One region of the Methylobacterium sp. E-046 genome, then DNA from elsewhere that is predicted to be linked to it. Evidence: predicted binding sites of a transcription regulator. Region 1 holds the regulator's gene; the other holds the start of a gene.
What was found. The regulator PhoB, encoded in region 1, activates phosphate uptake and scavenging genes when phosphate is short. The targets are predictions, from matches to a motif close to TGTCATNNANCTGTCAT.

Region 1 (5,334 bases):
GGATCGCCGTGAAGGACCTGAACTTCTACTACGGCAGCTTCCACGGCCTGAAGGACGTCTCGATCAACTTCAACGACCGGCAGGTCACGGCGCTGATCGGCCCCTCCGGCTGCGGGAAATCCACGCTGCTGCGCTGCTTCAACCGGATCTACAGCCTCTATCCGGAACAGCGGGCCGAGGGCGAGATCCTGCTGGACGGCGAGAACATCCTGGCCTCGTCCGTCGACCTGAACGATCTGCGCTCGCGCATCGGCATGGTGTTCCAGAAGCCGACGCCGTTCCCGATGTCGATCTACGACAACGTCGCCTTCGGCCTGCGCCTCTACGAGAAGCTCCCGAAGGCCGAGCTCGACGTGCGGGTGGAGGAATCCCTGCGCAAGGCCGCCCTCTGGGACGAGGTGAAGGACAAGCTCCGGCAGGCGGGGACCGGCCTCTCGGGCGGCCAGCAGCAGCGCCTGTGCATCGCCCGCACGGTGGCGCAGCGGCCGGAGGTCATCCTGTTCGACGAGCCGACCTCGGCGCTCGACCCGATCTCCACGGGCCGCATCGAGGAGCTGATCGAGCAGCTGCGCGACGAGTTCACCATCGTGATCGTCACCCACAACATGCAGCAGGCGGCGCGGATCTCGCAGTTCACCGCGTTCATGTATCTCGGTCAGCTCGTGGAGTTCGGTCCGACCAACCGGATGTTCATGAATCCGGCGGAGCGGCGCACGCAGGACTACATCACCGGGCGGTTCGGCTGATACGAGCCGGACGCTCCGCCGAACCATACCGGCATTCGCCGCCGCGGCGGCGGGGCGGCGGATCCCCGCCAGACCCCGCGGATCGCGATCCGCGGGCCCTTATCGAAGGATCCACCATGCCCGGCCATATCGTCAGCTCCTACGACACCGACCTGGAGGACCTGCGTCGCTCGATCTCGGAGATGGGCGGCGTGGCCGAGAAGATGACCGCCGAGGCGACCGACGCCCTCGTGCGCCGCGACGACGCGCTCGCCCAGGCGGTGATCCTCGCCGACAAGCGCCTCGACGCGCTCCAGCGGGACATCGAGGAGCGCTCGGTGCTCCTCATCGCCCGGCGCCAGCCGCTGGCGATCGACCTGCGCGAGACCATCTCGGCGATCCGCGTCTCCGGCGACCTGGAGCGGATCGGCGACCTCGCCAAGAACGTCGCCAAGCGCGTCGTGGCGATCTCCGACCACGCGCCGGCGCAGAAGATCGTGCTGGGCGTCCGCCACATGAGCGACCTCGCCGAGGGGCAGCTCAAGGACGTGCTGGACGCCTATGCGAGCCGCGACATCCAGGCGGCCCACGATGTCTGGGAGCGCGACGGCGAGATCGACGCCCTGTACAATTCCCTGTTCCGCGAGCTCCTGACGTACATGATGGAGGATCCGCGCAACATCTCGTTCTGCACGCATCTCCTGTTCTGCGCCAAGAACGTGGAGCGGATCGGCGACCACACGACCAACATCGCCGAGACGATCCACTACCTCGCCACGGGCGAGACGCTGGCGGGCGACCGGCCGAAGAACGATGCATCGAACTACGCGACGGTGGACGGCGGCAAGGCTCCGTAGCCGAACCGCCTCGACACAGGCGCCGCGGCGCGCTCAGTCCTGTCGGGCGGCGCCAGAGAATCGGAGGCTGCGGGTTGAGGCTGAGCGGCGCCTCCCGCAGCCTCCGCCTGAGCGCCCGCTCCGGAGGGAGCCGGCGTCTCCGCAGGCCGAAGGGCGCCGCCTCGTGAACGGGTCATCGAACGTGAGCATGCAAGTCCTGATCGTCGAGGACGAGGAGGCGCTGACCACCCTGCTGCGCTACAACCTCGAGGCCGAGGGCTTCGTCGTGGACTCGGCCGCGCGGGGCGACGACGCGGAGCTGCTCCTGGCCGAGCGGATCCCCGACCTGGTCCTGCTCGACTGGATGCTGCCGGGTCTCTCGGGGATCGAGCTCTGCCGCCGCATCCGGGCGCGCCGCGAGACGGAGCGGCTGCCGGTGATCATGCTCACCGCCCGCGGCGAGGAGGGCGACCGGATCCGGGGGCTGGGGACGGGGGCGGACGACTACATCGTCAAGCCCTTCTCCGTGCCGGAGCTCCTCGCCCGGATCCGCGCGCTGCTGCGCCGGGCCAAGCCCGCCCATGTCTCGGACCGGCTGGCGGCCGGCGACCTCGAACTCGACCGCACCGGACACCGCGTTCGCCGCGGCGGCGAGGAGCTGCATCTCGGGCCCACCGAGTTCCGGCTGCTGGAGTTCCTGATGCTGGCGCCGGGCCGGGTCTTCTCCCGGGAGCAGCTCCTCGACGGCGTCTGGGGGCACGACGTCTACATCGACGAGCGCACCGTGGACGTGCATGTCGGACGCCTGCGCAAGGCGCTGAACGGCCCGCGCCAGCCCGACCCGATCCGCACGGTCCGCGGCTCCGGCTACGCGTTCGACGAGACCTTCTCGCTGGGGGCCTGAGGCGGCCCCGCTCAGCGGACGAGCGCGGCGCTCCGATCCGCGGCGGCCGGCACCGCTTGCAGGGCCGCCAGCACGACCCCCTCGGTGAGGATCTGTGGCAGCACCTGCGGCTCCCCGGTGCCGCTGTAGAGCAGGTAAAGCGGCACGCCGCTGCGCCCGTGCTTCTCCAGCAGGCGGGTAATCTCCGGGTTCTGATTGGTCCAGTCGCCCTTCAGGTAGGTCACGCCGCGCTCGGCCATCGCGGCTCGCACGGCCTTGGTGTTGAGCGAGGTCGCCTCGTTCACCGCGCAGGTGATGCACCACGCCGCGGTCATGTCGACGAAGGCCGGCCGGCGGCCGTTCACCAGGGCATCGAGGCGTGCCTGGGTGAAGGGCTCGATCCCGTCATGCGCGGCCTGCGCGGACGGCGTCGCGCGATCCTGCGGCACGGTCACGGCGAGGCCCGCGACGGCAACGAGGGCCAGCGCCGCGGCGCCCTGCGCGACGCGGCCGGTCCTGGGCGGGGCGGTGCGCCCCAGCTCCCAGGCCCAGGCGGCGAAGCCCACCAGCACGAGGCCGATCAGCGCCGCCAGGAGCCCGCGCGGATCGACCTGCTGCGCCAGCACCCAGACCAGCCACGCCACGGTGGCGTAGACCGGGAAGGCGAGGACCTGCTTCAGCGTCTCCATCCAGGCGCCGGGCCGCGGCAGCGCTCGGAGCGCGGGTGGCCAGAGAGTCAGGACCAGGAAGGGCAGGGCGAGGCCGAGGCCGAGGCTCGCGAAGACGGCGAGGGCCACGGCGGCGCTCTGCGTCAGGGCGAAGCCCACGGCCGAGCCCATGAACGGGGCCGTACAAGGGGTCGCCACCAGGGTCGCGAGGACACCCGTGAAGAACGAGCCGCCGAGACCCGCCCGCCGGGCGAGCCCGTCGCCTAGGCCGGCGAGACGCCCGCCGACCTGGACAACACCCGACAGGCTCAGGCCCATGGCGAAGAGCAGGTAGGCGAGCCCCGCCACCACGAGGGGCGATTGCAGCTGGAAGCCCCAGCCGATCGCCGCGCCCCCGCCCTTGAGGGCGATCAGCACAGCCGCGAGCCCGAGGAAGCTCGCCAGCACGCCGGCCGTGTAGGCAAAGCCGTGCATCCGCAGCCGGGCCGGGCTCTCGCCCGCGTGCCGCACGAGGCCGAGGACCTTGATCGACAGGACCGGGAACACGCAGGGCATCAGGTTGAGGATCAGCCCGCCGATGAAGGCGAAGGCCGCCGCGGTCGCGAGCGTCAGCGCGTCGAGTTCGGCCGCCACCTGCGGGACCGGGGCCGCGGAGGGCGGGATCGACGAGGCCGCCGCGGCGGGCGCCGGCTCGTCGCCGTACGCGAAGGCGAGGCGCCGGGTGCCGGCATCGCCCACCTCCTCGAGGGTGAGCACCCCCGGCAGCGCGCCGGGGACCGCCTCGGCCGGGCTGCTCCGGGCCAGGGTGAGGTGCAGCCCGGTGTCATCGATCGCCGCCACCTGCGCGGCGGCGTTGTCGATCGCGGTCTCGGAATACGGGAAGTACGCGACGTTCCGGATGGCGTCGGCCTTGAGGCCGCCGGCCGCGAAGTCGAGCCGCAGGGTGTCGCCCTGACTGGCGAGGCGCAACGGCCACAAAGCCGGGACCGGCAGGGCCGCGCGGGCACGGGCGAACAGCTCGGCATTGGCCGGATCGGGCTTCGGCTCCCCCACCGGCAGGGTGAGGGCGAGATCGGCCGAGCCGGGGACGCACTCGGTCTCGCAGACGAGGTAGGTCAGCTTGGCCTGGATCCGGACCGGGTCGGCGGGATCGAGGCTCGGCGGCGGCGTGACCGGCACGAGGAGCGTGACCTCACCCTCGTAGCCGTAATTCATCAGCGTGGCGATCGGGATGCGCTCCGGCGCGGGCCACCGGATCGCCCCGGCGTTGAAGCCCGCCGGCAGGGTCCAGGTCACCTCCGGGGGCAGGCCGGAATCCCCGGGATTGCGCCAGTAGACGTGCCAGCCGGGCTTCACCTGCATGCGAACGGCCAGGGTGAAGGGCTGCGCGCCCGCCACCGCGGCGGGCTCGGCGGCGAGGCTGGACCGCACGAGGTCCGACGGCGTTCGGAAGCCCTGGGGGAAACCTTGCGCGACCGCGACCGGGAGGCTTGCGGCGAGCGCCAGGATCAGGATGGCGAGGCGGATCATGCAGTCCCTTCGCGCGCCGGGCGGCCGCGGTTTCACGCGCGGTGCTTCATGCGCTGCGCGGGCCGTTCCATGATCGTGGCCTTACCATGGGTGGCGCCCGAAATCGCCGGCCGGCCGCTCAGTCCGAGAGCGGCGCGATGGCGCGCTCCAGCCAGGCGCGCGTCTCGGCATCGAGCCCCGGCGCGAGCGTCGCCCGCACCCTCTCATGGTAGGCGTCGATCCATGCGCGCTCGCCCGGGTCGAGCAGGTCCGGCTCGATCAACCGCCGATCATACGGCGCGAGCGTCAGCGTCTCGAAGCCCAGCATCGGGCGCTCACCGTCCGCGATCGCGCGGGGCTCGACCAGAACCAGGTTCTCGATCCGGATGCCGTAGGCGCCGCGGGCGTAGTAGCCCGGCTCGTTGGACAGGATCATGCCGGGCTCCAGAGCCACGGTGCCGGTCTTGGCGATCCGCTGCGGACCCTCGTGCACCGACAGGAAGGCCCCGACGCCGTGGCCGGTGCCGTGGTCGAAATCGAGGCCCGCCTGCCAGAGCGGCGCCCGGGCGAAGGCGTCGATCTGGGCGCCGGTCGTGCCGGTCGGGAAGACCGCACGGGCGATGGCGAGGTGGCCCTTCAGCACGCGGGTGAAGCGGTCGCGCATCGCTGCGCTGGGTGCGCCGACCGCGACGGTGCGGGTGATGTCGGTGGTG
Region 2 (5,334 bases), on a different contig from region 1:
GCCCAGACTGCGACGCCGTAGGTCCCCACGATGACCCCGGCCACGAGCACCGCGTAGGCGAGCATCAGCCGATCGCGGACCGGGCGTGACTTCGGCTCGTAGGGCACCGAGCGGGCCGAGAGCAGGGACGATTGCCGGCGCTGGATCAGCCGGTCGACGACGAAGGCCAGCACCGCCGGCACCAGCATCAGGAGGCCGACGACGGCCCCCATCGGGAAGTTCTGCTGGCCGACGACCTGTCGATAGGCGTCGGTGGCGAGCACCGCGTACTGACCGCCGATCACCTTCGGAATGCCGAAGTCGGTGACGACGAGGGTGAAGACCACGAAGGCCGCGCTGACGAGACCATAGCGGGCCCCGGGTAGCGTCACGGTCAGGAAGGTTCGCAGGCGGCTCGTTCCCATGGCGGAGGCGGCTTCGTAGAGCCGCCCGTCCGAGAGTCCCAGCGCTGTGACGAGGATGATCACCGCGTGCGGAAACGCGTAGAGGCACTCGGCGATGGAGATGCCGATCGGCCCATAGACGCTCTGGCCGAACAGGATCCCGCGCAGGAACCCCTGGTTGCCTAGGATGTAGGTGAGCGCGATGCCCGACAGCAGGGAGGGCGCGAACAGCGGCAGTAGGGCGAGCGCAAGCAGCAGGCTCTTGAGCCGCATGGCCGTGCGGGTGAGCGCATAGGCGTAGCCAAAGGCCAGCGGCACCACGATCGCGACGACGCTGCCGGCCACGGCGAGGCTGTTGAGTAGCGCATCGACCAGCGTCGGCGTGGCGAAGTAGGTGCGGAAATTGGCCAGGCCAGCCATACCGCCGTCGGGGGCTTCCAAGCTCTTGATCAGCAACGCGCCGAGCGGCAGCGCGATGACGAGCACCAGAACCAGGCACAAGCCCGTGATGAGCGCGATGCCGACCTTGCTTTCGGAAACACCGTGCCGCTTTGCCGGCACGGCCTCCGACAGGGGCATGGCGATGGTCGCGTCGGACATGACCGGCCTCAAGCGCGCGGGGTCGACGGGAAGGGCCGGAGGGCCGCCGGCGGCAGGGAGACGTAAAGGTATTGGCCCTCGCTTAGGGCGAGGTCGCCGTGCAGGTTGGCCGAGAGGTCGGCGACCAGCGTTCCGCCGAGGTCGCGGCTCGGCTCCAGGCGGGCGCGATAGAACGAGCCGAGGAATTCCAGGCTGCGCACCCGCACCTCGATGGCGTTGACGTCGGTGGCGGCGACGTTACCGACACGGATCTCCTCTGGGCGGAAGCCGAGGCGGACGGGGCTGCCGGGAATGAAGCCGCGCCCATCCTCGCATACGAGGTCGACGCTGCCGACGCGGATCTCGCAGACCCCCCCGACCGTGGCGTCGAGGAAGGTCATCGCTCCGATGAAATCGGCCACGAACGCCGAAGCGGGCTGGCGGTAGATGTCCTGGGGCGTGCCGACCTGCTCGATCGCGCCACGGTTCATCACCACGACCCGATCCGCCATGGCGAGCGCCTCCTCCTGGTCGTGCGTGACCATTATGGTCGTGATGCCGAGGCGCTTCTGCAGTTGCCGGATCTCGTCGCGAAGCCGCGTGCGCACCTTGGCATCGAGGGCCGAGAGCGGCTCGTCGAGGAGGAGCAGGGAGGGCGAGGTGGCCAGTGCCCGGGCGAGTGCCACCCGCTGTTGCTGGCCGCCAGAGAGATGGACCGGATACTTGGCTCCCTGTTCGGGCAGGCCGACGAGAGACAGGAGCTCGGCGACCCGCGCGGCGATCCGCGCCTTCGGCATTCGCGTGTTGACGAGGCCGTAGGCGACGTTGGCCGCGACGGTCAGGTTCGGGAACAGCGCATACGATTGGAACACGATACCGAAGTCACGCTCCGAGGGCGGGGCCGACGAGACATCTCGGCAACCGATCTCGATGCGTCCCTCATCCTGCCGGTCGAGCCCGGCGATCATGCGCAGCAAGGTCGTCTTGCCGCAGCCGGAAGGGCCGAGGAAGCAGACGAACTCACCTTTCGCGATCTCCAGGTCGATTCCGTCGAGGGCGGTGAAAGCACCGTAGCGCTTCGACAATCCCGAAACCCTCAGGAACGGCGTCGCATCGCGAAGCGTCATAGCAGCACCCTCGATCTCTTGCGTACTCGTTCGGACGAACCCTACTTCTTGGCGGCCTTGGCCTCGTAGCGACGCGACCATTCGGCAAGCACCCGCTCGCGGTTGTCGGCCATCCAGCCGAGATCGTTCTTGATCATTGCGGCCTCGGCATTGGCGGGGTAGTTCGCGGGCACGTTGGCAACGCTGGGATAGGCGACGACTGCGTAGCTCTTGGCGTAGAGCTCGTTGGCCGCCTTGGTCGCGCCCCAGTCGGCGACCTTGCGGGCGAGTTCCAGATGCCTGGTGGTACCGACGATGGCGTAGGCTTCTTCGTCCCAGCCCGTGCCGTCGGCGGGAACGACGACGGCGAGTGGCGCCCCCTTCGTCTTCTCAGCGGCGCCGCGCATGTCCAGCGACAGACCGGCAGTGCGCTCGCCGCGGGCGGCCTGGACGCAGGGCGCCGAACCCGAATGCAGGTACGCGGCGATGTTCTCGTGGAGCTTGTCCATGAAAGCCCAGCCGGCCTCTTCGCCCATGCCCTGGAGCCAACCGGCGACCAGTAGGTAACCGGTGCCGGAGGAGGCGGGGTGTGGCATCACCACCTTGCCCTTGAGGGACGGCACCAGGAGGTCAGCCCATCGCACGGGGACCTTCGCGCCATCCTTCTCCGCTTCCGCGGTGTTGAAACAGACCACGCCGATCGAGGCGTCGGTGCCGGTCCAGCTGTAGGGGCCGACGGAATCCCGGAAAGCGGGCTTGAGGGCGTCGGCTCCCTTGGGCTCATAGGCGGCAAGCAGACCCTGCTTCTCGAACATGAGGAGGCTGGATGCGGCGAGCCCCATCACCATGTCGGCGCGGGGATTGTCCTTCTCGGCGAGGAACCGGGCGGTGATGACGCCCGTCGAGTCCCGTACCCAGACCACCTCAATCTCGGGCACCGCCCGCTCGATACCAGCCTTGAAGGGGCCAAGCTGGTCGTTTTCCAGGGCTGTGTAGATCGTCAGCTTGGTGCGTTCCGCTGCCGATACTGCGGTTGGAGCCGTCAAAGTCGACGTCATAGCGAGGGTCAGAGCGAGGAGGCCGACGAATTTCATGGACGTTGCTCCGAGGTATTTCGTTCTGACGTTTCTAGCGTCCGATACATGACAGTAGAAAGACAAAACTTTCGACGACCAAGTTCAGGATTTACGCACTCCTTGCCTCTTTAGAAGCCACTACATGGCAAGATTTATATTAATACAGTCAGCCGTGGTTCGTCCACGGCATTTGGCAGCGGATCGATGTCGGAACATTAAAGATTGCGGGTGAAGCCGCGTTCGACCGGGATAAATGGTCCTCCGCCGTCACCCTCAGTAGGCCTGCGGCATGCGTCCGGCGGCCAGGAGCCCGTTGATGTCGTTCACGACGCCTGGCAGGTCGGCGATCGTGTCGATGAGGAAGTGAGGCCTCGAATCGGCAAACAGGGCGGCGATCCGCGTCCTCTCGGAGGCGAGACGATCGGCGGGAAGGGCGCGGAACGCATCGTAGGTCAGCCCGAGCGCGTTGCCGGAGCAGGTGAGCGCCACCGTCCACATCCCGGCCTTGCGCCCTTCGAGGATGCCCGGGACCGTATCGTCGATCTTCACGCAGGCGGCGACATCGTCAATGCCGAGTGCGATCACGTTGGCAAGCGCCTGGGCCGGGAAGGGACGCCCGTTCGGGACCTCATCTGTGGCGACCACGTGGTCGGCGACGTAGCCATTGGTGGCAGCGAGCGCGACCACCCGCTCCATGACGCGGGCGGGGTATCCGGAGCAGGAGCCGATCTTGAGGCCCTTGGCCCGCAGTTCGGCGATGGCGTCCAGCGCACCGGGGATCACGGCTGAATGCTCTGCGATCTTCTCGATCTGCAGCGGCATGAAGCGCTCGTAGATCGCGGTGACGTCGGCATCGGTCGCCTCGCGTCCGCGGGCAGCGGCGTAGCGCGCGGCGATCTCGGGCTGATTGAGAAGCGTGCGGATGTGATCCCACTTGCCCATGCCCATCGGGCCCCGTGCCTCGGGCAGGCTTACGGCGACCCCGAACTCCGCGAACGCCTCGACGAAGATCTGGGTGGGTGCGAAGGAGCCGAAATCGACGACGGTCCCGGCCCAATCGAGGATCGCGGCCTGAAGTTTCTTCGGGTGAGCGTAGGGCATGGGGATGCTTTCCTTTGCGATCAGAGGGTCGTGACGTTCAGTTCGGCGAACACCTCAGCGACGGCCTCGACCGCGCGCTCCATGTCGGCGGATTCAACGTGGCCGATGCAGCCGACCCGGAACGTTTCCAACTGCGTGAGCTTGCCGGGGTAGAGGATGAAGCCCTTCTCACGCACGGCGGCGTAGAAATCGGCGAAGCGGTACTTCGGGTCGCTCGGCGCGTGGAAGGTCACGATGATCGGAGCCTGGATCTCCGACGGCAGGAAAGACTTCAGGCCAAGACGTTCCATGCCACAAATCAGTACCTCGCAGTTGCGGGCGTATTTGGCGTGGCGGGCCGGCAGGCCACCCTCCTCGTCGTATTGCAGCAGCGCCTCGTGGAGCGCCGCGACGACGTGGGTCGGCGGGGTGAAGCGCCACTGCCCAGTGCGCTGCATGTAGAGGTGCTGGTCACTGAGGTTCAGTGCCAACGAAGGCGAGTTGCCCTCGGCCCTGGCCAGGACGTCCGCCCGCGCGATCACGAGACCCATGCCGGGCACGCCTTCCAGGCACTTGCCCGAAGCAGCGATCAGCGCCTCGAACGGTACCACGGCCGCGTCGATTGGGAGTGCGCCGAAGGAACTCATCGCATCGACGATCAGGCCGCGACCGTGACGTGCGACCACGGCGGCGATCTCTGGCAGCGGGTTGAGGATGCCGGTGCTGGTTTCGCAGTGGATCAGCCCGACATGGCTGATGGCGGGATCGGCGGCAAGCAGTCCGTCGACGGCCTCGGGTGTCGTGGGCACGTCGTCGGCGGTTTCGTAGACCGTGTGGTCGCGTCCCAAGGCCTCGCAGATCTTCGCGAGGCGCTTGCCGTAGGCGCCGTTCACGAGGACCAGCACCTTGCCGGAACGCGGGACCAGGGTACCGATCGCGGCCTCGACGGCGAAGGTGCCGCTTCCCTGCAGCGGCACGCAGACATGGCTGCCGGTGCCGTTTGCGATCGCGACGAGTCGCTCGCAGACGTTCGCTGTGAGAGCATTGAAACTTCCGTCCCAGGAGCCCCAGTCGGTCATCATCGCCGCGCGCGTGCGCTCGGACGTCGTC

Region 2: a site for PhoB is predicted at 3,211-3,227, ahead of MKK82_RS30100 (putative 2-aminoethylphosphonate ABC transporter substrate-binding protein). Genes of this name have one in related genera too.

Annotation. Positions count from the first base shown of each region.
Region 1 covers NZ_JAKSYP010000159.1:98,829-104,162, forward strand. Annotated here, with positions in the region: gene pstB (phosphate ABC transporter ATP-binding protein PstB) at 1-746, shown strand, start outside; gene phoU (phosphate signaling complex protein PhoU) at 863-1,582, shown strand; gene phoB (phosphate regulon transcriptional regulator PhoB) at 1,770-2,465, shown strand; gene MKK82_RS13810 (protein-disulfide reductase DsbD family protein) at 2,477-4,642, opposite strand; gene MKK82_RS13815 (aminopeptidase P family protein) at 4,761-5,334, opposite strand, start outside.
Region 2 covers NZ_JAKSYP010000277.1:56,716-62,049, forward strand. Annotated here, with positions in the region: gene MKK82_RS30090 (putative 2-aminoethylphosphonate ABC transporter permease subunit) at 1-983, opposite strand, end outside; gene MKK82_RS30095 (putative 2-aminoethylphosphonate ABC transporter ATP-binding protein) at 992-2,089, opposite strand; gene MKK82_RS30100 (putative 2-aminoethylphosphonate ABC transporter substrate-binding protein) at 2,131-3,162, opposite strand; gene phnX (phosphonoacetaldehyde hydrolase) at 3,418-4,245, opposite strand; gene MKK82_RS30110 (2-aminoethylphosphonate--pyruvate transaminase) at 4,266-5,334, opposite strand, start outside.